3 regions of the Mesorhizobium dulcispinae genome follow, and region 1 is predicted to be linked to each of the others. Evidence: predicted binding sites of a transcription regulator. Region 1 holds the regulator's gene; each other region holds the start of a gene.
What was found. The regulator PhoB, encoded in region 1, activates phosphate uptake and scavenging genes when phosphate is short. The targets are predictions, from matches to a motif close to TGTCATNNANCTGTCAT.

Region 1 (7,709 bases):
GCCGGCATTCCTTCGATCATCTACGGCATCTGGGGCCTGTTCGTCTTCGCGCCCTTCCTGCAGACGACGGTGCAGCCCTTCATCATCAACCTTTTCCACGGCATACCCGGCCTTTCCAGCCTGTTTGCCGGTCCGCCCTACGGCATCGGCCTGCTGACGTCGTCGCTCATCCTTGCCATCATGGTGCTGCCGTTCATCACCTCGATCACCAAGGACGTGTTCGATACGGTGCCAGCGGTGCTGAAGGAATCGGCCTACGGCATCGGCTGCACGACCTGGGAAGTGACGCGGCGCGTGACCATCCCCTACACCCGCGTCGGCATCATGGGCGGCGTCATGCTCGGTCTCGGCCGCGCGCTCGGCGAGACTATGGCCGTCACCTTCGTCATCGGCAACGCGCACCGCATCAGCGCCTCGCTGTTTGCGCCGGGCACGACGATCTCGGCGACCATCGCCAACGAATTCACCGAGGCCGACGGCGAGCTCTATACGTCCTCGCTGGTGGCGCTCGGCCTGATCCTGTTCATCATCACCTTCATCATCCTCGCCATCGCGCGCTACATGCTGTTGCGCATCGATAGCCGCACGGGAGCATGACCGATGTCGGTAGCTATGTCGCTCCACCAGCGCCGCAAGCGCAAGAATGCCGTGATGATGGCGCTGTGCGTCATCGCGGCGGGCATCGGCCTTGCCTGGCTGGCGCTGATCCTCGGCGCGCTGATCTACAAGGGCCTGTCCGGCGTTTCGCTGGCGGTCTTTACCGAGATGACGCCGCCGCCCGGCGACGCCGGCGGCCTGCTCAACGCCATCTACGGCAGCATCGTGATGACCATCATCGGCATCGTCGTCGGCACGCCGATAGGCGTGCTCGCCGGAACCTATATGGCCGAGTACGGGCGCTTCTCGCGTCTCACCACGGTGGTGCGCTTCATCAACGACATCCTGTTGTCGGCGCCCTCGATCATCGTCGGCCTGTTCGTCTATGAGCTGTTGGTGCGGCCGATGGGGCATTTCTCGGCGATTGCCGGCGCGGTCGCGCTGTCGATCCTGGTGATCCCGGTCGTGGTGCGCACCACCGAGGACATGCTGAACCTAGTGCCCAATGCACTGCGCGAAGCCGGCACCGCGATCGGCGCGCCGCGCTGGGTGGTGATCCGCTCCGTCGCCTATCGCGCCGCACTCTCCGGCATCGTCACCGGCATATTGCTGGCGATCGCCCGCATTTCGGGCGAAACGGCGCCGCTGCTCTTCACCGCGCTCAACAATCAGTTCTGGTCGAGCAATCTCAACGCGCCGATGGCCAGCCTGCCGGTGACCATCTTCCAGTTCGCCCTAAGTCCCTACGAGGAATGGCAGCAACTGGCCTGGACGGGCGCACTCATAATCACCTTTACGGTTCTCGGGCTGAGCATTTTCGCCCGCAGCCTTACCGGACGCAGAGAGGACAGATGAAACCTATGTTGTCCACCGACCTTAACGTAGCCGAGACGGCCGTCGAGAAGGCCAAGATCGAGGTCAAGAACCTCAACTTCTACTATGGCCAGTCGAAGGCGCTGAAGGACATCAACCTGTCGCTGCCGGAGCGCAGCGTCACCGCTTTCATCGGACCGTCGGGCTGCGGGAAATCGACGCTGCTGCGCGTGCTGAACCGCATCTACGAGCTCTACCCGAAGCAGAGCGCCGAGGGTCAGGTACTGCTCGACGGCAAGAACATCCTCGACCGTTCGCAGGACCTCAACCTGCTCAGGACGAAGATCGGCATGGTGTTCCAGAAGCCGACGCCGTTCCCGATGTCGATCTACGAGAACATCGCCTTCGGCGTCAGGCTGTATGAGAAGATCAGCAAGGCCGAAATGGACAACCGGGTCGAGTCGGCACTGAAGCGCGCCGCACTTTGGAGCGAGGTCAAGGACAAGCTCAACGCCAGCGGCCAGAGCCTTTCGGGCGGCCAGCAGCAGCGGCTCTGCATCGCCCGCACGGTGGCGGTGAAGCCGGAGGTCATCCTGCTCGACGAGCCGGCATCGGCACTCGATCCGCTGTCGACCGCCAAGATCGAGGAGCTGATCGACGAATTGCAGGCCGACTACACGATCGTGATCGTCACCCACAACATGCAGCAGGCGGCGCGCGTGTCGCGGCAGACGGCGTTCATGTATCTCGGCGAGCTGGTCGAGTTCGACCGGACCGAGAAGATCTTCACCTCGCCCCGCGAGAAGCGCACGCAGGACTACATCACCGGCCGCTTCGGCTGAGTTCATACGAGGACATAACCATGGCGCATACGGTCGCTTCCTTCGACGAGGATCTGAGGCAGATCAGCCAGCTCATCCGTGACATGGGCGATCTCGCCGGCTCGATGGTCGGCGCATCGACCAAGGCCCTGCTGAACTCCGACAACGCGCTGGCGCAGCGCGTGGTTTCCGACGACGCCATCATGGACGCGCGGCAGCGCGAGCTCGACGATCGCGCCATCACGCTGATCGCCAAACGCCAGCCGATGGCCGACGACCTGCGCAGCGTGGTCGGCGCCATCCGCATGGCCGGCGACCTCGAGCGCATCGGCGACCTCGCCAAGAACATCGCCAAGCGCGTCGGTTCCGTCGGCGTCAGCGCCGCGCCACGCGACCTGTCGCACTCCATCGACTCCATGGCGCAACTGGTGCTGATCCAGGTCCAGGGCGTGATCGAGGAATACACGGCGGGCGACGCCACGGCGCTCGCCAAGCTCCGGAACGACGACGAGCGCATCGACGTCAAATACACCTCCGTCTTCCGCGAGCTCCTGACCTACATGATGGAGGATCCGCGCAACATCACGGCCTGCACCCATCTCCTGTTCTGCGCCAAGAATCTGGAGCGCATCGGCGACCACGTGACCAATATCGCCGAGAACGCCTATTATGTGCTGACCGGCACGCAATTGCCCGCGAACCGTCCGAAACAGGACGAGACGGCGATGTCGGCGCCGGCGGCCTGACAGCGAAGGTACCTGCTATATGATCGCCCCACGCATCATGGTGGTGGAGGACGAGGAGCCGCTGGGGGTGCTGCTCCGCTACAATCTCGAATCCGAGGGCTACCAGGTAGAAGTGGTGACCCGCGGCGACGAGGCTGAAATCCGCCTGCAAGAGAACGTGCCCGACCTTCTGGTGCTCGACTGGATGGTGCCGGCGGTTTCCGGCATCGAGCTTTGCCGCCGGCTGAGGATGCGGCCCGAGACCGAACGGCTGCCGATCATCATGCTAACGGCGCGCGGCGAGGAAAGCGACAGGGTGCGCGGCCTCTCGACGGGCGCCGACGATTACCTGGTCAAGCCGTTCTCGACGCCGGAATTCATGGCCCGGGTCAAGGCGCTGCTGCGCCGCGCCAAGCCGGAGGTGCTGTCCAGCGTGCTCAAGGTCGGCGACATCGTGCTCGACCGCGAATCGCACCGCGTTTACCGCAAGAAGAGCGAGATCAGGCTCGGGCCGACCGAATTCCGGCTGCTCGAATTCATGATGCGGCATCCCGGCCGGGTGTTCTCGCGCAGCCAACTGCTCGACAATGTCTGGGGCGAGACGATCTATATCGACGAGCGCACCGTGGACGTGCATGTCGGGCGCCTGCGCAAGGCGGTCAACAACGGCCGCATGCCCGATGTGATCCGCACCATCCGCGGGGCAGGGTACGCGATCAGGGAAGACTAGGTCCTCGCATCGCAACCGTCGGGATTGGCCGAGGCATCCTCAACGTCATCATCCCAGGGCGAAGCAGGAGCGAAGCTCCGTCGCGGAGACCCTGGGATCCATGCCGTGACCTCGCGCGAAGAGTAAAGGCGGCGCAAGACAGAGGTCGTTCTGCACCGCCGCAACGCTCGTATGTAACGGCATGGATCCTAGGGTCTTCGCCGCGTCGCTTCGCTCCTTGCTTCGCCCTAGGATGACGAAGCGATGGGAGTTTGGGCCACTCCAAACGATAGCGAACGCCAGATCAGGCTACGTTCTTTCCAGCAGCGCCCGCCCGCGCCTGTACGCCCGGCGCGAAGATCTCCTGATCGACGAAGGTCAGCGCGCGCATGGCGCAGCCTTCTCGGATCAGCGGCAATTCGTTCGGCTCGGTGTCGAAGGAGATCGACTGCGAGTGCTGGCCGCCGGCGGTCTGGGCGATCGCCTCGCGCAGCGATGGCTCGATCAGGTCGAAGGCGGCGGCGCTGACGCCGACCATGGCGACCGGCGCAGGGTCGATCAGCGCGAACAGGCTGCCGAGGCCGAAGCCCAGCGCCTCGCCCGCCCGGCGATAGGCCTCGCGCTCCGGGCCATCCTTCTCGCGTGCCTTGGCGGCAAGCGCGCGCATGTCGGCGTCGCCGACATCGACCGGCTCGGCGTCCTCGCTCATCTTCATGGCGCTGCGCCAGATAGCGTAGTTGCCGGCATAGGCCTCGACGCAGCCGCGGCGCCCGCAGCGGCAGAGTGCGCCGCCCGGACGGTGGATCATGTGGCCGAACTCGCCGCCGGAAGAATGCGTGCCGGTGAACAGCTCGCCCTTCAGCACCAGCCCCATGCCGATGCCGTGCGAGAGCAGGATGGCGATGAAATTGTCGCGATAGCGATCGGGGTCGCGCCATTGCAGCGCTACGGCCATCATGTTGCAGTCGTTCTCCATGGTGGCCGGAATGCCGAATTCTCTTTCCAGTATGTCGGCGAAGGGAATGTCGGTCAGCGGCGTGATCGGCGACCACAGCATGGCGCGAGCATGGGAATCTGTGATGCCCTGGATGCCCATGGCGATGCGGGCGACGCTGCGGACATCGAGGTCCGGATCCTCCAGCCGGCGCCGGACGATCGCTGTGCACTCGCCGATCAGCTCGTCGCGCGGCATGGTCAGCGTATCGAGACGCCGCTGTTCCTCGGCGATGACCTGGCCGGCATAGTCGATGACGGCGACGGAGAGGAAATTGAGCGACAGCACCACCGTCACCACCGCCGCCGCCTCCGGGTTGAGGGCGAGGCCGACCTGCGGTCGGCCGCGCTTCAGCGATGCGGTCTCGCTCGGCTTGCTCTCGGCCAGGATGCCTTCCTGGATCAGGTCCGAGGAGATCGCCGAAATGGTCGAGTGGCTGAGCCCGGTGGTCGCGGCGATCTCCGTGCGCGACGGCTGGCCGGCCCGGCGCACGGCCGAGAGCACCATGGCGCGATTGCGCCGGCGCAGGTCGTCGTGGCGGATTCCGACCGACATCTTCTCTCCCTCCCGGTCAGCGCGGCCTCTTGATAATGCATGGGCCGTCGGCGACGCGCCAGATCGGTTCGGTTGCGGACACAGCCACCGAACCGCCCTGGATTTGTTTCATTCCACTCAGCGGAAAGCGGTTCTTCGCTTCCTCCAGGCTGTTGCGGGATAGTGGCAGAAGCGGCCGGGACTGTCATTATTTATTGCGGGACTCGAAAAAAAGTTCGAGACACCTCAAAACCATCAGAATCGCAGTTGACAGCGCTTCGGCGTTCGATCAGTATTTTTTCGAGGCTCGAAAAAAAGCCTCTGTGCCGGCCTTCGGGCCAGTCTGGGTCGCGCCGCAACGGCGCAGGGAGGAAATCATGAAGAGATTCGCAGCCGCCATGCTGGCGGGTGTCGCTATGTCGTTGACGCTGGCGTCGGTCGCAGAGGCGAAGGACAAGGTGATCGGCGTTTCGTGGTCGAATTTCCAGGAAGAGCGCTGGAAGACCGACGAAGCGGCGATGAAGAAAGCCATCGAAGCTGCCGGCGACAAATACATCTCCGCCGACGCGCAGTCCAATCCGGGCAAGCAGCTGACCGACGTCGAGAGCTTGATCTCGCAAGGCGCCAACTCCCTGATCATCCTAGCGCAGGACGCCTCGGCGATCGGCCCGGCGGTGCAGAAGGCGCTCGACGAAGGCATTCCGGTGGTCGGCTACGACCGCCTGATCGAGAACAAGGACGTGTTCTACCTGACCTTCGACAACAAGGAAGTCGGCCGCATGCAGGCCCGCGAGGTGTTCAAGGTCAAGCCCGAAGGCAACTATGTCTTCATCAAGGGCTCGGGCGCCGATCCGAACGCCGATTTCCTGTTCTCGGGCTCGATGGAAGTGCTGAAGGAAGCCATCGACAGCGGCAAGGTCAAGAATGTCGGCGAGGCCTATACGGACGGCTGGCTGCCTGCCAACGCGCAGAAGAACATGGAGCAGTTCCTGACCGCCAACGACAACAAGGTCGACGCTGTCGTGGCGGCCAATGACGGCACCGCCGGCGGCGTCGTCGCGGCGCTGACGGCGCAAGGCCTGGCCGGCACCGTTCCGGTCTCCGGCCAGGACGGCGACCACGCGGCGCTCAACCGCATCGCGCTCGGCACGCAGACGGTGTCGGTGTGGAAGGACGCGCGCGAGCTCGGCAAGAACGCCGCCGAGATCGCCTCGCAGCTCGCCGACGGCAAGAAGATGGCCGACATCGCCGGCGCCAAGGACTTCACGACGCCCGGCGGCAACACCGTCAAGTCGCTGTTCCTGACCCCGGTCGCGATCACCAAGGACAATCTCAACGTCGTCATCGACGCCGGCTGGATCAAGAAGGACGAGGTCTGCGCCGGCGTTGCCGCCGGCAGCGTCGCGGTCTGCAACTGATCCGGCCGACGTCTGTTCAAATCCTGACGCCGCGGCCCAAGGCCGCGGCGTTTCTCAAAAAGCGCTTCCCGCTCAGATGAAGCGGGAAACCGCTGGAGCAGTTCACCGCCTGGCAAGATCGCCGAACTGCCCCGACCGTTTGTTTCCACGCAATTCCCCGCGGAAGACCGTTACGCGCTTCCTGGAATTGCCCTAGCATCGTGGTCCGGCATCCGCGCCAGACGGCAAGCCGGTGGGAGGAGATCATGACCGATACGACCTCTGATACGCCGGCCAATCCGGCCGCGGATCGTGCGCGTGCTTCCGAACTCAGCGCCGTCGGCCGGTTCCTCAAGGCGACCGAACTCGACACGCGCATGCTCGGCATGGTCGGCGCGCTGCTGATCATCTGGATCGGCCTGCACGTCATCTCGAGCCTGCGGCTCGGCGTCAATCCGCTCGATTTCGACAGCCGCACGTTCCTGACGCCGCGCAACCTGTGGAACCTGTCGGTGCAGACCTCGGCCGTGGCCATCATGGCGTCCGGCATGGTGCTGGTCATCGTGATGCGTAACATCGACCTCTCCGTCGGCTCGGCCGAGGGGCTGATCGGCATGGTCATGGGCTTCGCCCAGGTGCATTTCCTGGTGCGCATGGTCGGGCTCGAGCTCGGCAATCCGTGGATCTGGGTGCTGGCGCTGTTGATCGGCCTGGCGCTCGGGTTGCTGATCGGTGCCTTCCAGGGCTTCGTCATTGCCTATCTCGAGGTGCCGGCCTTCATCGTGACGCTGGGCGGGCTTCTGGTGTGGCGCGGCGCCGCCTGGTGGGTCACCAGCGGCCAGACGGTGGCGCCGCTCGACGCCACTTTCCAGCTCATGGGCGGCGGGCCGGCAGGCTCGATCGGCGCCATGTGGAGCTGGGTCGTCGGTATCGTCGCCTGCCTTGCCGTGGTGTTTGCGCTGTTCCACGGCCGGGTGCAGCGCAAGCGCTTCCGTTTTCCGCTGCGACCGATCTGGGCCGAGACGCTGCTCGGCGCGGTCACCTGCGCGGTCATCATGGGCGCGGTGTGGCTGGCCAATTCCTATCCCTGGCCGGTCGGCATCGTGAACCGTTACGCCG
Region 2 (7,709 bases), on a different contig from region 1:
CGATCTGAAGAAGATCGACGAGGTGCGCCGCGAGGTCGGCATGGTGTTCCAGCACTTCAACCTCTTCCCGCACCTCACCATCCTGGAGAACTGCACGCTGGCGCCGATCTGGGTGCGCAAGACACCGAAGAAGCAGGCCGAGGAGATCGCCATGCATTTCCTCAAGCGCGTCAAGATTCCGGAGCAGGCCAACAAATATCCTGGACAGCTCTCCGGAGGCCAGCAGCAGCGCGTGGCGATCGCGCGCTCGCTGTGCATGAACCCGCGCATCATGCTGTTCGACGAGCCGACCTCGGCGCTCGACCCGGAAATGATCAAGGAAGTGCTGGAGACGATGGTCGGCCTTGCCGAAGAGGGCATGACGATGCTCTGCGTCACCCACGAGATGGGCTTTGCCCGCAAGGTCGCCAACCGGGTGATCTTCATGGATCAGGGCCAGATCGTCGAGCAGAACACGCCGGCCGAGTTCTTCGACCATCCGCGCCATGAGCGCACGAAGCTGTTCCTGTCGCAGATCCTGCACTGAGCGGATCGGATACCGATTTGCGAAGCCCGGCCGCGAAACGGCCGGGCATTTTTGTTTTTGGGTGATCGGCTAAAGGTTTCGCCGGTTTGAAACGCGACGGAATCGCTGCCGCCGATGAGAAAATTCCTGCGTTTCCTGATCACGCTGGTCGGCGCGGCAGCACTTGCCGCAGGGCTCGGCACACTGGTGCCGCGCCCGCTCTGGCCGTCGGCGATGGCCGCAGGCGAGGGCACCCGGCACATACTGGTGCTGAGGAACCCGATCCATACCGACATCGCGATACCGGTCGAAGACGGCGTGCGCCGGCGTTTCGGCTTCCTCGCCGATGCCGGCCTGCCGATTGATGCAGCGGCGGCGCGCTACCTCGTCTTCGGCTGGGGCGGCCGCGCCTTCTATCTGGAAACGCCGACCTGGTCGGAATTGAAGGCGGTGCCGGTGTTCGAGGCGCTGACTCTCGATGCCTCGGTCATGCATGTCGATGTCGCCGGTGCGATTGCCGAGCCGCATCCGGATGTCGCCGGGTTCGACATCGACGAGGCGCATTTTTCGGCGCTGCTCGATTACATTCAATCGAGTTTCCAGCAGGGGTCGAACGGGCCGATGGTCATCGACAACGCGGGCTATTCCAGCTTCGACCGCTTTTACGAAGCCAACGGCCACTTCAACGCGCTGGTCGGCTGCAACACCTGGACGGCGGCGGCGCTGCGCGCCGCCGGCCTGCGCACCGGCTGGTGGAACCCGCTGCCGGTGTCGCTGGGGTGGTCGATGAGGCTGTATAATTAGCTGGGTGCTTGCGGGAATTCGCCGACGTCGCGTTCCTTCTCGCCCCCCTCTGTCCTGCCGGACATCTCCCCCACAAGGGGGGAGATTGGCAGCTCTGGCGCCGGCGCTCATCATGCAACGTTGGTGATTTGCGAAAGCCGGCGCGACATCCGATCTCCCCCCTTGTGGGGGAGATGTCCGGCAGGACAGAGGGGGGCGCTGTCCCGCCAGCGTATCCAATTGGTCGGCCGCCTGCTAAAAAGCCTCTATCGCCTCACAACCTTCCGCTCCTCCCACCCATAAAGCCAGTCCAGATCCGCGGCGAGCTTCTCTGCCGGCCGCGTTGCCAGCACCAAATTGCGCGCGATCGCCACCGGACCCCAGGCATGCCAGGCAAGCCGGTTGAGCGCGCCTCGGCTGAGCACCTTCTCGATGCGCGGCCGCCTGAGGTTTTCCCAGATGGTGAGGCTCTGCCTTGGATCGGTGAGGATATCGACGACCAGATTGGCGAGCATCGCGGCGTCCTCGATCGCCATCGCAGCGCCCTGCGCCGCAAATGGCGTCATCGCGTGCGCCGCGTCGCCGATCAGGGCGATGCCTTCCGGCATCGTCCAGCGCCGCTGTTCGACCGTGTGGATCGGAAACGCCGTCCATGGGCCGGCCAAATCGACAAGTCTCGCCAGTTTGGGCGACGTGCCGCGCATGGCGCTGGCGAGAATTGCGGGATCGGCATGACCCGACCAGCCTTCGGCGATGCGCTCGCCCTTGGTGAAGGCGGCGAGGTTGAAGGCACTGCCCTTGCTCACCGGATAGGCGACCATATGGAAACCGGGATGGAGGAAAGTGGTGATGCAGTCGATCGCGCCGATCGCGGCGAAGGCTTCCCCGCCAGCGCTTTCCGCCGCCACCGTGGCGCGCCAGGCGAGCTCGCCGGAAAAGCGGCTTCTCGTGAAAGCGGGCTCCCTGCCGGCAAGTTGCGATCGAACCGACGACCAGACGCCGTCGGCGCCCACCAAAAGGTCCGCGGCAATCTCCGTGCTGCCGCCGTCTCTTTGCGCCGTGACGACGATATCTTGCGGCGCCACAGCAATGCCTGTAACCCGCGCTCCGGTGATGAGCTGGATCTCGGGGTGCTCCGCCATTCGCGCCGTCAGCGCCGCTTGCAGGTCGGCGCGGTGCGCCACGAGATAGGGCGCCCCCCAGCGGTCCTCGCCGGCCTGACCCAGCGGCACGCGCGCCAGCTCGCGCAAGGTTGCGGCGTCCTTCAGCACCACCGCTTCGGGCCTGATCGCGCTCAGCCGCAACCGGTCGAGTGCGCCGAGCTGGCGCAGGATGCGGGTTGCGTTGGGGGAAAGCTGGATGCCGGCGCCCGCCGCTTCGAGCTGCCTGGCCTGTTCCAGCACCGTGACGGCATGGGCGCGCCCGGCAAAGGCAAGAGCCGCCGTCAGCCCGGCGATGCCGGCCCCGGCAATGACCACCTGCCGGGACCGCGCCTCATTCATGATCTAGCAGTCGTCCAGGCGACGCGGGAATCAGGCGGCCTGGTCGACATAGAGGCAGCCGGCCGGCTCCGTTTCCGTCGCCTTCAGCTTCGGCGAATAGCGGTAGAGCGTCGAGCAATAAGGGCAGACCTTCTCATTGTCGTCGCCCATGTCGAGGAACACATGCGGATGATCGAAGGGCGGATTGGCGCCGGTGCACATGAATTCCTTCACGCCGATGTCGATCGCCTGATGGCCCGCGTCGTTCTGGAAATGGGGAATGGTACCGCCTGCCATCGTCGTCTCCTTCAGTTCGGCCCGTTTGCATCTGGATCATAACCGGCCAGTTTGCAAGATCGATGAAATGAAACTGTCGCAAAAGGCTGGCAAAGGATAAGTTGAGCCGGTTAAGCGCATGACCTTCCGCTCGGAAGGGATTCACGAGGGGATCGTGCGTCACAAAGAAGTGGTAGAGCGTCCATAGCGCGCTCCAAAAGGGACCGTTGCGGACAAGGAACCATGACCGAACTGAAGCCGATACAGAGCGAGTTCATCAACGTCGAGGTGGCCAGCCCGGATGGCGGCAATCCCGACCGCTTCGTCAACCGCGAGTTTTCCTGGCTGCAGTTCAACCGCCGCGTGCTCGAGGAATCGTTGAACGGGCATCACCCGCTGCTCGAGCGTGTCCGCTTCCTGTCGATTTCGGCCGCCAATCTCGACGAGTTCTTCATGGTCCGCGTCGCCGGCCTCGCCGGCCAGGTCCGCGAGGGCATCGCGCTGAAGAGCCCGGACGGCCGCACGCCCGAGCAGCAGCTCGAGCAATTGCTGCGCGAGGTTGAGCGCCTGCAGGAGGACCAGCAGAAGAGCCTGTCGACGCTGATGGAGCTGCTTAACAAGGAAGGCATCGAAAGCATCACCCGCGACGCGCTCACCAAGGACGAGCGGGCCTGGCTGGAGGAGCATTTCCAGGAACAGGTTTTCCCGGTGCTGACGCCGCTGTCGATCGATCCGGCGCACCCGTTCCCGTTCATCCCCAATCTCGGCTTCTCGATGGCGCTGCAACTGCGCCACCGCAAGAACGGCGAGGAGATGAGCGCGCTGCTGCGCCTGCCGGTGGCGCTGCGGCGCTTCATCCGTCTGCCCGACCGCAGGCATCTTGTGCGCTTCATCCCGCTGGAGGAAGCGGTCGGCCTTTATATCGGCAAGCTTTTCCCTGGGTATGAGGTCAAGGGCTCAGGCACGTTCCGCATCATCCGCGACAGCGATATCGAGGTGGAGGAAGAGTCGGAAGACCTCGTGCGCCTGTTCGAGACGGCGCTGAAGCGCCGCCGCCGCGGGTCTGTCATCCGCATCGAATTCGACACGCTGATGCCGGCCGAGCTGCGCGACTTCGTCGCCGGCGAGCTCGGCGTATCGTCAAGTCGCATCAGCGTGCTCACCGGCCCGCTGGCGCTCAACCAGATTTCCGAGATCGTCGCCATCCCGCGCGACGATCTCAAATTCACGCCCTACAATCCGCGTTTTCCCGAGCGCATCCGCGAGCACGGCGGCGACTGCTTGGCCGCCATCCGCGAGAAGGACATCATCGTCCACCACCCTTACGAATCCTTCGACGTCGTGGTGCAGTTCCTGCGCCAGGCGGCCGCCGATCCGGAAGTCGTCGCCATCAAGCAGACGCTCTACCGCACCTCGAACGACAGCCCGATCGTGCGCGCGCTGATCGACGCCGCCGAGGCCGGCAAGTCGGTCACGGCGCTCGTCGAGCTCAAGGCGCGCTTTGACGAGGAGGCCAACATCCGCTGGGCGCGTGACCTCGAGCGCGCCGGCGTCCAGGTCGTGTTCGGCTTCCTGGAGTTGAAGACCCACGCCAAGATGTCGCTGGTGGTGCGCCGCGAGGACGGCCGGCTGCGCAACTACGTGCATCTCGGCACCGGCAACTATCATCCGGTCACCGCCCGCATCTATACCGACCTGTCCTTCTTCACCACCGATCCGACGATCGCGCGCGATGTCGCGCAGGTCTTCAACTTCATCACCGGCTATGCCGAGCCCGCCGAGGAGATGCGTCTTGCGGTGTCGCCGTTCACGCTGCGCAACCGCATCCTGAGGCACATCTCCGAGGAGATCTCCTACGCGCGCGAGGGCAGGCCGGCCCGCATCTGGATGAAGATGAACGCGCTCGTCGACCCGATCATTATCGACGCGCTCTATGACGCCAGCCGCGCCGGCGTCGAGATCGACCTCGTGGTGCGCGGCATCTGCTGCCTCAGGCCGCAGGTGCCGGGCCTGTCCGAGAACATCAGGGTGAAGTCGATCGTCGGCCGCTTCCTCGAGCACAGCCGCATCTTCTGCTTCGGCAACGGCCACGGCCTGCCGTCGGACGAGGCGATCGTCTACATCTCCTCGGCCGACATGATGCCGCGCAATCTCGACCGCCGCGTCGAGACGCTGGTGCCGATCACCAATCCGACTGTGCATGAACAGGTGCTTGGCCAGATCATGCTCGGCAACATCATGGACAACCAGCAAAGTTTCGACGTATTGGCAGACGGGACCTCCCGTCGCGTCGTGCTGGAGGAGGGCGAGGAACCGTTCAACGCGCAGGAATATTTCATGACCAATCCGAGCCTTTCCGGACGGGGTGACGCGCTGAAATCGCATGCGCCCAGGCGCATTGCCCAGTTCAAGCGCCGTAAGAAGAACGGCGCCGCGTGATTTCAATCTCCCAGGGCCGGCTTCAGGACCGGCGGCCGCTGTCGATCATCGACATCGGATCGAACTCGATCCGCCTCGTCGTCTATGAAGGGCTGGCGCGCTCGCCGACGCTGCTGTTCAACGAAAAGATGCTGGCCGGCCTCGGCCGCGGCATCGTTTCGACGGGCAAGCTCGATCCCGAGGCGGTGACGCGCTCGATGGAAGAGTTCCGCCGCTTTCGCGCGCTTTCGGATCAAGCCGGCGCCGAGCACATGTATGTGCTGGCGACCGCGGCCGCCCGCGAGGCGGTCAACGGTCCGGATTTCATCCACCGCGCCGAGGATGTGCTGAAGACCGAGATCCGCGTGCTCTCCGGCCGGCAGGAGGCGCATTATTCGGCGCTCGGCGTCATCTCCGGCTTTTACCCGGCCAACGGCATCGCCGGCGACCTCGGCGGCGGCAGCCTGGAGCTCATCGACATCAACGGCGAAGCGATCGGCGACGGCATCACGCTGCCGCTCGGCGGCCTGCGGCTGCAGGACATGGCGAAGAATTCGCTCGTCCAGGCGCAGAAGATCGCGCGCCAGGAGCTGGCGCGGGCGAAGCTCCTGAAGGGCGGGCAGGGCAGGGTCTTCTACGCCGTCGGCGGCACCTGGCGAAACCTCGCGCGGCTCCACATGGAGATGACCAACTACCCGCTCGGCGTCATGCATCATTACGAGATATCGGCCGACAGTGCGCAGAGCTTCCTCAGGCAGGTGGCCAGGGGCGAAGTCGAGAAGGTCAAGGGCATCGAAGGCGTTTCCAAGAACCGCCGCTCGCTCCTGCCTTACGGCGCCGTCGTGCTGCAGGAGATCATGGCGGCCACGCAGCCCTCTAAGATCGTCGTCTCGGCGCAAGGCGTGCGCGAGGGCTTCCTCTATTCGCTGCTCGACGCCGCCGAGCAGAAGGCCGATCCGCTGATCTCGGCGGCGGAGGAGCTAGCGTTGCTGCGCTCGCGCTCCGTCCACCATGCGCACGACCTCGTCGAATGGACGGGCAAAGCCTTCAAGGCCTTCGGCATCGACGAGACGGTCGACGAGGCGCGCTACCGCCACGCCGCCTGCCTGCTTGCCGATATCGGCTGGCGCGCGCATCCCGAATATCGCGGCCGGCAGTCGCTCAACATCATCGCGCATGCCTCCTTCATCGGCGTCGATCATCCGGGCCGGGCCTTTCTGGCTTTGGCCAGCGCCTACCGCCATGACGGCGTCTTCAACGATGGCATCGCGCCCGAGATCAAGGCACTGGCGCCGCCGCGCGTGCTCGAGCGCGCCCGCGTGCTGGCGGCGATGATGCGTGTCGTCTACCTGCTGACGGCGGCGATGCCGGGCGTGATGCCGCGGGTGAAATGGGAAAGCCGCGGCAACGGCGCGCTGGCGCTGGTGCTGCCGGCCTCGCTTGCCGACCTCTACGGCGAACGCCCCGCCGGCCGGCTGGCGCAGCTCGCGCGCATCACCAACCGCCGGCTGATGCTGGCGGTGGAGGGCGGTCCGAGCGTGTCGGTGAAGTAGTCGTCAGGTCAGTTGCGCGTCGACATCGAAGCCGCGCCCATCGGCCGACCACGCGCCGGCGCCGGCCATGGCGAGCGCCAGGAAGCCGCCGGCAATCGCAATGTCCTTCATCAGCATCTGCTGGTGCATGAAGGCTAAAGTCGCATCGTCCGCCCCTTGGCCGTAATGGCCGATGAAGCCGGCGGCGATCGAGAAGGCGGCAAGCAGAAGTGCTGCGATCCGCGTCTGGAAGCCGACCAGGATGAGGAGCCCGGCGATCAGTTCGAACAGCCCGGTACCCCAGGCGGCAAGTGACGGCAGCGGCAGGCCGAGGCCGGCGAAATAGCTGGTCGTGCCGGCGATGTTGGTGAGCGCCTGGAAGCCCGAGGGCACGAACAGCGCGGCAAGCAGCAGTCGCGAGACGAGAAGCAATGCGTTGCGGGGCATTGGCCACCTCCTTGCCGGTACTCGGATTCGTACCGGCTTTCGGTGCAGTGTACGCCTGCAGTTGAGAAAACGAAAAAGCGGCGCGGAAAATTCCGCGCCGCCTGAGCTTAGGTCTCTGGGAGGAAAAAGTTCAGCTGCGCTTGGCGTCGATGGAATAGGCGCCGGCGCCCGAGGAGGCGAGCAGGATGAAGCCGCCGGTGATGGCGAGGTTCTTGAGGAACTGGATCATCTGCATCTGGTCGGCCCAGCCGGTGTGAGCAACCAACC
Region 3 (7,709 bases), on a different contig from region 1:
TTCTCGACCATGGGCTACGAGATCGCCGGCGGTCTCGGCGTCAAGATGGCGAAGCCCGACCAGGAGGTCGTCGTCATGGTCGGCGACGGCTCCTATCTGATGCTCAACTCCGAGATCGCCACTTCTGTGATGCTGGGCTTGAAGCTCACCATAGTGCTCCTCGACAATCGCGGCTATGGCTGCATCAACCGGCTGCAGATGGCGACCGGCGGCGCCAACTTCAACAATCTCTTGAAGGACGCGCGCCACGAGGTGATGCCCGACGTCGACTTCGCCGCCCATGCCGCGAGCCTCGGCGCCGTCGCCGAGAAAGTGGCCTCGATCGCCGAGCTGGAGACAGCGCTTACCAAGGCGAAGGGCAACGATAAGACCACCGTGCTTGTCATCGACACCGATCCGCTGGTGTCGACCGAGGCCGGCGGCCATTGGTGGGACGTTGCCGTACCGGAAGTCTCGTCGCGCCCGCAGGTCAATGCCGCGCGCAAGAAATATGAGGAAGCCGTGGGTAGCCGTCAGGGCTGAGACGGCATCCGCCTCGCAACGAACAAAAGCTGGAGTGACGACTTGAAAGCCAAACTGGGCATGTCCCCCATCGCGTGGTGGAACGACGATCTCGTGGAATTGAGCGATGACGTGTCGCTGGAGGAATGCTTGGCGCAGTCGCGCTCGGCGGGCTTCACCGGCATGGAGATGGGCCGTCGCTTCCCCAACGATCCGAAGGTGATGCTGCCGATCCTGAAGGAGGCCGACGTCACGCTTTGCGGCGGCTGGTTCTCCGGCACGCTGGTCAATGAGGATCTGGCCAAGAACAAGGATCGCATCCAGCCGATGATCGACCTGTTCAAGGCGGTCAACGCGCCCTGCATCGTCTATGGCGAGGTCGGCCGTTCCATCCAGGGCGACCGCTCCAAGCCTTTGGCCACCAAGCCGAAACTTTCCGACGACGAGATGAAGGCCTATGGCCGCCGCGTCACCGAATTCGGCGAATGGTGCGCCGACCAGGGCATGCCGCTCTCCTACCACCATCACATGGCGGCGGTGGTCGAGACCGAGCCGGAGCTCGACGCTTTCATGCGCAACTCCGGCGAAGGCATTCCGCTGCTGCTCGATGCCGGCCATCTCGCCTTTGCCGGCGGCGACGTGCTGCGCGCCATCGACAACCATCACAAGCGCATCAACCACGTGCATGTGAAGGACGTGCGCATGGGCGTGATCGACGGGCTCGACCGCACGAAACAGTCCTTCCTCGACGCGGTGGCGCTTGGCGCCTTCACCGTGCCGGGCGACGGCTCGCTCGACTTCGGCGCCATCGTGCAGCGCTTCGCCGACTATGGCTATGAAGGCTGGTTCGTGGTCGAGGCCGAGCAGGACCCGAAGAAGAACCCGCCGCTCAGGATGGCTCAGGTCGGCCACAAGGAGCTGATGCGGGTCATGACGGCCGCCGGCTACACGGTGGAGACGCAAGGCTTCCCGGCCTAAACGGTGGATTCGCCATGGCGCGCAGTCTATCTGATGCGTGTTGGGCAAATCCTGGATTGGCGCGATGAAAGATTATGAGCACCCCTTCTTCCGGCCGCTGTGGCGACGCATCGCCGTGGTCGCCGTCTGCCTTGTCTGGTCGGTGATCGAGTTCGCCACCGGCACGCCGTTCTGGGGCGTCATTGCGCTCGGCTTCGCCGGTTATGCGGTGTGGCAGTTCTTCTACCTCTACAAGCCGGTCGAGGAGGCCAGGCCTCCAGCCGAGCCGAAGGAATGATCTAAGGAGCTCCCAATGTCGAAACTGCTCGTCAAGGCCGACAAGGGCCACGGCCACGTCGCTCACGTCACCCCGCAAAGCGCCGGCTGGACTTATGTCGGTTTCGATCTCCACCGCTTGCGGCCGGGCGAGACGGCGTCCGGCAAGACCGGCGACCGCGAGGTCTGCCTGGTTTTCGTCACCGGCAAGGGCAGGGCGGCTGCCGACGGCAAGGATCTCGGCCTGCTCGGCAAGCGCATGTCGCCGTTCGAGGGCAAGCCCTGGTCGGTCTATGTGCCGCAAGGCTCCGACTGGTCGGTGACCGCCGATACCGAGCTGGAGCTCGCCGTCTGCTCGGCGCCGGGCCTCGGCGGCGGCCTGCCGGCGCGAGTCATTTCACCTGACGATCTCGGCCAGGAAGTGCGCGGCAAGGGCACCAACACCCGCTATGTCACCAACATCCTGCCCGAGGGCAAGCCGGCGGATTCGCTGCTGGTGGTCGAGGTCATCACGCCAGGCGGCCACACCTCCAGCTATCCGCCGCACAAGCACGACCGGGACAATCTCCCCGCGGAATCCTATCTCGAAGAGACCTACTACCACCGCCTCAACCCGCCGCAGGGCTTTGCCTTCCAGCGCGTCTACACGGACGCCGACAGGAACGGTGTGCGCGACCTCGACGAGGCGATGGCGATCGAAGACGGCGACGTCGTGCTGGTGCCCAAGGGCTACCACCCATGCGCGGCCTGCCACGGCTATGATCTCTATTATCTCAACGTCATGGCCGGCCCGAAGCGGACGTGGAAATTCCACAACGCGGCCGAGCATGAATGGCTGATGAAAGCTTGAGATTTTTCATCGAGCTCAACCTGTTGGTCCAGTTCGGAAAAATCGTCGGCTAAGGACCACGTGGGCCTGGTTGCCTTCGAAAACCCACGAAAGCTTCGTCAATCCGTCATGGAAATCACCTATGGCAGCGGGCTGACGAGGTTTTCTCATGCGCTACGCCATCTATTTCACCCCGCGGCAGGACGAGCCGCTGGCGCGCATCGCCGCCAATTGGCTTGGCCGCGACCCGTTCGGCGCGGCGACGCGGCCGGTCGAGGCCGTGGGTGATCTGTCGGCGGCGGAAGTTGCCTTCCACACGGCCTCGGCCAGGCGCTACGGCTTCCACGCGACACTGAAGGCGCCGTTCCGGCTGGCGCCGAACGAGACGGAAGCCTCGCTACGCGCTGCGCTCGACGACTTCGCCGAAGTCACGTCGCAGGTCGTCATTCCGCGCCTCGTCGTCGGCCAGATCGACGGTTTCTTCGCGCTGGTGCCGGAAGCCCCTTTCGCGCCGCTCAACAATTTCGCCGGCGAGGTCGTGCGTGCCTTCGACCGCTTCCGCGCGCCGCTGACCGAAGCCGAGATCGAACGGCGCAGCCCCGATTCGCTGAAGCCGCAGGAATTCCGCAACCTGTGCCAGTGGGGCTATCCTTACGTCTTCGAAACGTTCCGTTTCCACATGACGCTTTCCGGACGCGTCGGGCCACAGGAAAGCCCCCGTCTTCGTGCAGCAATCGACAGCCTTTTCGCGGAAGTGCTGCAGCGTCCGGTGCCGGTGGATGCGCTGACCTTGTTTGTCGAAACCGAGCCGGGCGCCCCCTTCATGGCGCTCTCGCACCATGCGCTTGGACGCCGCCCGGCCAGAAAAACCGCCTGATTTGACCGCCCAGTATGATCGCTTGAGATAGGACTGCCTGAAATGACCGCCGAAACCGTCCTCACCAATGCCCGCATCGTGTTGCCCGACGAGATCGTCGAGGGCTCGCTGCTGCTGCGCGATGGCCTGATCGCAGCGATCGAGCCGGGTGCAGCCGGCACCGGCGAGGATATGGGCGGCGATTACATCATCCCGGGCCTCGTCGAGCTGCACACCGATCATCTCGAAGGCCACTACGCGCCGCGTCCGAAAGTGCGCTGGAACCCGATCGCCGCCGTGCTTGCCCATGACGCACAGGTGGCGACCGCCGGCATCACGACGGTGCTCGATGCCTTGCGCGTCGGCATGGACGAGGATGCCGACCTCACCTCCGGCGACATCCGCAAGCTCGCCGACGCGATCGAGGACAGCGTCAGCCAGGATCGGCTAAGGGCCGACCATTTCATCCATCTGCGCTGCGAAGTCTCGGCGCCGGATTGCCTCAAGGCCTTCGCCAATTTCGAGACCGACGACAGGGTGAAGCTCGCCTCGCTGATGGACCATGCGCCGGGCCAACGCCAGTTCGTCAACCTCGAGACCTATGCCTATTACTACCAGCGCAAGCTGAAGCTGACCGACAGCGACTTCCAGAAATTCTGCGAGAAGCGGATGGCGGAATCGGCCAAGAATTCCGGCCCGAACCGCGTCTTCATCTCCGCCGCCTGCCATGAGCGGGGCATCGTGCTCGCCAGCCATGACGACGCGACCGCCGGCCATGTCGACGAGGCGGTCGAGCAGGGCGTGCGCGTCGCCGAGTTCCCGACCACGGAGGAGGCGGCAAGGGCCTCGAAGGCGGCCGGCCTCGGCGTGCTGATGGGCGCGCCGAACGTCATGCGCGGCTCCTCGCATTCGGGCAACGTCTCGGCCAGGGCGCTTGCCGGCGACGGCCTGCTCGACATCCTGTCGTCCGACTACATCCCCTTCAGCCTGATCCAGTCGGCCTTCTTCCTCGGCGATGTGGTCGAGGGCATCTCGCTGCCGCAGGCGGTCGCCATGGTGTCGAAGAACCCGGCCGACGCGGTCGGCCTCACCGATCGCGGCGTCATCGAGCCGGGCCGCCGTGCCGATCTGGTGCGCGTGCGCGTCGACGATCATGTGCCGGTCGTGCGCACCGTGTGGCGCCAGGGCAGGCGTGTCGCATGATGGTTTCGGCGCTGATCGAACGCGAACTCACCGAAACGCTTCCGATCCGCAACGGCGTCTTCGTCGCGGTCGTCGGCCCGAGCGGCGCCGGCAAGGACATGGTGATCGGCTACGCCAAGGCACGCTTTGCCGAAGAGACTCGGCTGGAATTCGTGCGCCGCGTCATCACCCGGCCGAGCGACTCCGCCAGCGAAGATCACGATACGCTGGCCGATGCCGCCTTCGCCGAGGCGGAGGCCGACGGCGCCTTCGCCATCTGCTGGGATGCGCATGGCCTGCGCTATGGCCTGCCGGCCGATGTCGACTGGGCGGTCGCCAACGGCCACGTGGCGGTGGCGAATGTCTCCCGCGCCGTCATCCCGGCGTTGCGTGAGCGCTATGCCAATCTGGCGGTGGTCGAGATCACCGCGGCGCCGGAAATCCTCGCCGAGCGGCTGGCGGCGCGCGGCCGTGAATCGCGCGGCGAAGTGCTGGCGCGCCTGGCGCGCAGCACGAGCGTGACGCTGTCCGGCCCGGACGTCACCTCGATCGACAACAGCGGCGCCAGAGAGATCGCCGGCGAGCGCTTCGCCGAGGTGCTGCGCAAGGCGATGGCGGTCTCGGATCTTTCGGACATGATTTAGCGCCCTCCTTCTCCCACAAGGGGGAGAAGGGGGAGCCGGAACAGCTACTCCGCCGGCGCGCCTGCGACATTCCTGCGCGTCGCTTCCATCATCCGGCGCCGCGCACGGAACACGCCCCATTGCTGGTCGACCAGAACGCCGATCAGGATCACCCCGCCCATCACCGCGAAGTTGAGCGAGGAGGGGATGCCGAGCAGGTTGACCAGGTTCTGCAGTTCCTGCAGAAGCACGGTGCCGAGGATGACGCCCACCAGCGAGCCCTCGCCGCCGCGCAGCGAGAAGCCGCCGAGCACCGCCGCTGCGATCGCATAGAGCTCGTAGAACTGGCCGTGGCTCGCCGGCGAGATCGAGCGCGTGTACATGGCGAAATAGATCGCCGACAGCGCCGTCAGCACGCCGCAGATGACATAGGCCGCGATCACCACGCGTCCGGTGCGGATGCCCGAATATTTCGCCGCTTCCTCGTTCTTGCCGATGGCGTAGAGATAACGGCCGAACACCGAGCGATGCAGCACCACCCACATGACGATGGCGATGACGATGAGCGCGATGAAGCTGTTCGGCACGCCCCAGCTGCGGCCGGCGGTCAGGAATTCGAGGTCCGGGAAATTCTGGCCGAAGGCGAAGCCCGCCGTGCCGTCGGCGGTGTAGAAGCGCGCCACGCCGCGATAGATCAAGAGGCCGCAGAGCGTCACCACGAAAGGCTGCATCTTGAGCCGCGTGATCAGCCAGCCATGCACGAAGCCGATGACGGCGCCGAGCGCGATGATCAGCACGAAGGCGAGCGGCCAGTCCATCTCGCGCACGGCGATGAAGTCGATGAACAGTGTGCCGAGCAGCGCCACCAGCGAGCCGACCGAAAGCTCGATGCCGCCGGTGATGATGACGAAAGCCTGGCCGATGGAGAGGATGCCGAACAGGCCGATCAGGTTCGAGGTGTTGGCGAGGTTGATTGGCAAAAGGAAGCGCGGGTTGATGGCCGTCACCACCGCGCCGACCACCAGGATCAGGATCAGCAGGCCGAAGTCTTTCTTGCTCATTGCGCTCCTCCAGCGGCATGCGCCAGCTTCGGCTTCTTGCCCACTGCCAGCAAAAGCACGTTCTCCTGGCTGAAATCGTCCCGGTCGAGAATGCCGGAAATCTGCCCCTCATGCATGACCGCGATGCGGTCCGAGACGCCGATCACTTCTTCCATGTCGCTGGAGATCATCAGCACCGCGACGCCGGCATCAGCGAGGGCGCGCATCAGCCCGTAAATCTCGGCCTTGGCGCCGATATCGATGCCGCGGGTCGGCTCGTCGAGGATCATCACCTTCGGGTTCATCGCCAGCCATTTGGCCAAAACCACCTTCTGCTGGTTGCCGCCCGAAAGCGTGCCGGTGCGGGTGAGCACCGACGGCGCCTTGATGCCGAGGTCCTTCTTCTGCTTCTCCGCGGTGGCGAGCTCGGCGCTGGTTGACACCAGCGAGCGCTTCGCATGCGCCGGCAGATTGGGCAGCGAAATGTTCTCGGCAATTGAGAGGTCGAGCAGGATGCCGGTGAGCTTGCGGTCTTCGGGCACGAGGAAGATGCCGCTCGCCACCGCATCGGCGGCCGAACCGACATCGAGCGCCTTGCCGTCCAGCGTGACGTTGCCGCCGAGCCGCTCGTCGATGCCGAACAGAACCCGCGCGAGCTCGGTGCGGCCCGAGCCGACCAGGCCGGCAAGGCCGAGGATTTCGCCGCGCCTCAACTCCAGGCTAACCGGGTGGTCAGGATAGGCGCTGGTGCGCACGGCATTTACCGAGAGCGCGACGCCGCCCGGAGCGCGCCCCGCTTCCGCGGCCTTCTCGCGCTCCTTCAGCATGCGCCCGATCATCAGCTTGACCATCTGGTCGTGGTTGATCTCGCTCTTGGGCAGCGTGCCGGCAAGCATGCCGTCGCGCAGCACCACGACCCGGTCGGCGACGCGCTCGACTTCGTGCAGGCGGTGCGAGATGAAGATGACGCTGATGCCTTCCGCCCGCAGCCCTTTGATCACGTCGAGCAGCTTTTCGGTCTCGGCGATCGGCAGGCTGGAGGTCGGTTCATCGAGGATCACCAGCCGCGCCTTGATCGACAGCGCCTTGGCGATCTCGACCATCTGCTGCTGGGCGAGCGACAGCGAGGCGACCGGCGCGTCGGCCGAGAAATTGGCGCCGACGCGCTTCAGGAGCGGGGCCACCATCTCGCGCAGTTTCGCGCGGTCGACCAGCCTCAGCGGCCCGGCCTTCAGAGGCTCGCGGCCGAAGAAGACGTTGGCGGCGACATCGAGGTTTTCGAAGAGATTGAGCTCCTGATGCACGAAGGCGATGCCAGAGCCGATACTGCCCTCGACGGTCAGTCCCTCATGCGCGACGCCATCGACGATGACGGTGCCGCTGTCCGGACGCGTCACACCGCCGAGGATCTTCATCAACGTGGATTTGCCGGCGCCGTTTTCGCC

Region 2: the regulator PhoB is predicted to act here: its motif matches at 3,130-3,146, upstream of RFN30_RS22150 (RNA degradosome polyphosphate kinase).
Region 3: the regulator PhoB is predicted to act here: its motif matches at 2,678-2,694, upstream of RFN30_RS15650 (DUF1045 domain-containing protein).

Annotation. Positions count from the first base shown of each region.
Region 1 covers NZ_JAVIIY010000003.1:544,109-551,817, reverse strand. Annotated here, with positions in the region: gene pstC (phosphate ABC transporter permease subunit PstC) at 1-597, shown strand, start outside; gene pstA (phosphate ABC transporter permease PstA) at 601-1,452, shown strand; gene pstB (phosphate ABC transporter ATP-binding protein PstB) at 1,449-2,252, shown strand; gene phoU (phosphate signaling complex protein PhoU) at 2,273-2,977, shown strand; gene phoB (phosphate regulon transcriptional regulator PhoB) at 2,997-3,686, shown strand; gene RFN30_RS10580 (ROK family transcriptional regulator) at 3,970-5,214, opposite strand; gene xylF (D-xylose ABC transporter substrate-binding protein) at 5,571-6,611, shown strand; gene RFN30_RS10570 (sugar ABC transporter permease) at 6,857-7,709, shown strand, end outside.
Region 2 covers NZ_JAVIIY010000010.1:233,865-241,573, forward strand. Annotated here, with positions in the region: gene RFN30_RS22130 (amino acid ABC transporter ATP-binding protein) at 1-526, shown strand, start outside; gene RFN30_RS22135 (TIGR02117 family protein) at 641-1,309, shown strand; gene RFN30_RS22140 (FAD-dependent monooxygenase) at 1,555-2,790, opposite strand; gene RFN30_RS22145 (zinc-finger domain-containing protein) at 2,821-3,066, opposite strand; gene RFN30_RS22150 (RNA degradosome polyphosphate kinase) at 3,289-5,484, shown strand; gene ppx (exopolyphosphatase) at 5,481-7,016, shown strand; gene RFN30_RS22160 (DoxX family protein) at 7,020-7,442, opposite strand; gene RFN30_RS22165 (DoxX family protein) at 7,573-7,709, opposite strand, start outside.
Region 3 covers NZ_JAVIIY010000006.1:187,332-195,040, reverse strand. Annotated here, with positions in the region: gene iolD (3D-(3,5/4)-trihydroxycyclohexane-1,2-dione acylhydrolase (decyclizing)) at 1-522, shown strand, start outside; gene iolE (myo-inosose-2 dehydratase) at 565-1,479, shown strand; gene RFN30_RS15660 (DUF3329 domain-containing protein) at 1,544-1,756, shown strand; gene iolB (5-deoxy-glucuronate isomerase) at 1,772-2,584, shown strand; gene RFN30_RS15650 (DUF1045 domain-containing protein) at 2,733-3,440, shown strand; gene RFN30_RS15645 (alpha-D-ribose 1-methylphosphonate 5-triphosphate diphosphatase) at 3,483-4,622, shown strand; gene phnN (phosphonate metabolism protein/1,5-bisphosphokinase (PRPP-forming) PhnN) at 4,619-5,245, shown strand; gene RFN30_RS15635 (ABC transporter permease) at 5,290-6,285, opposite strand; gene RFN30_RS15630 (sugar ABC transporter ATP-binding protein) at 6,282-7,709, opposite strand, start outside.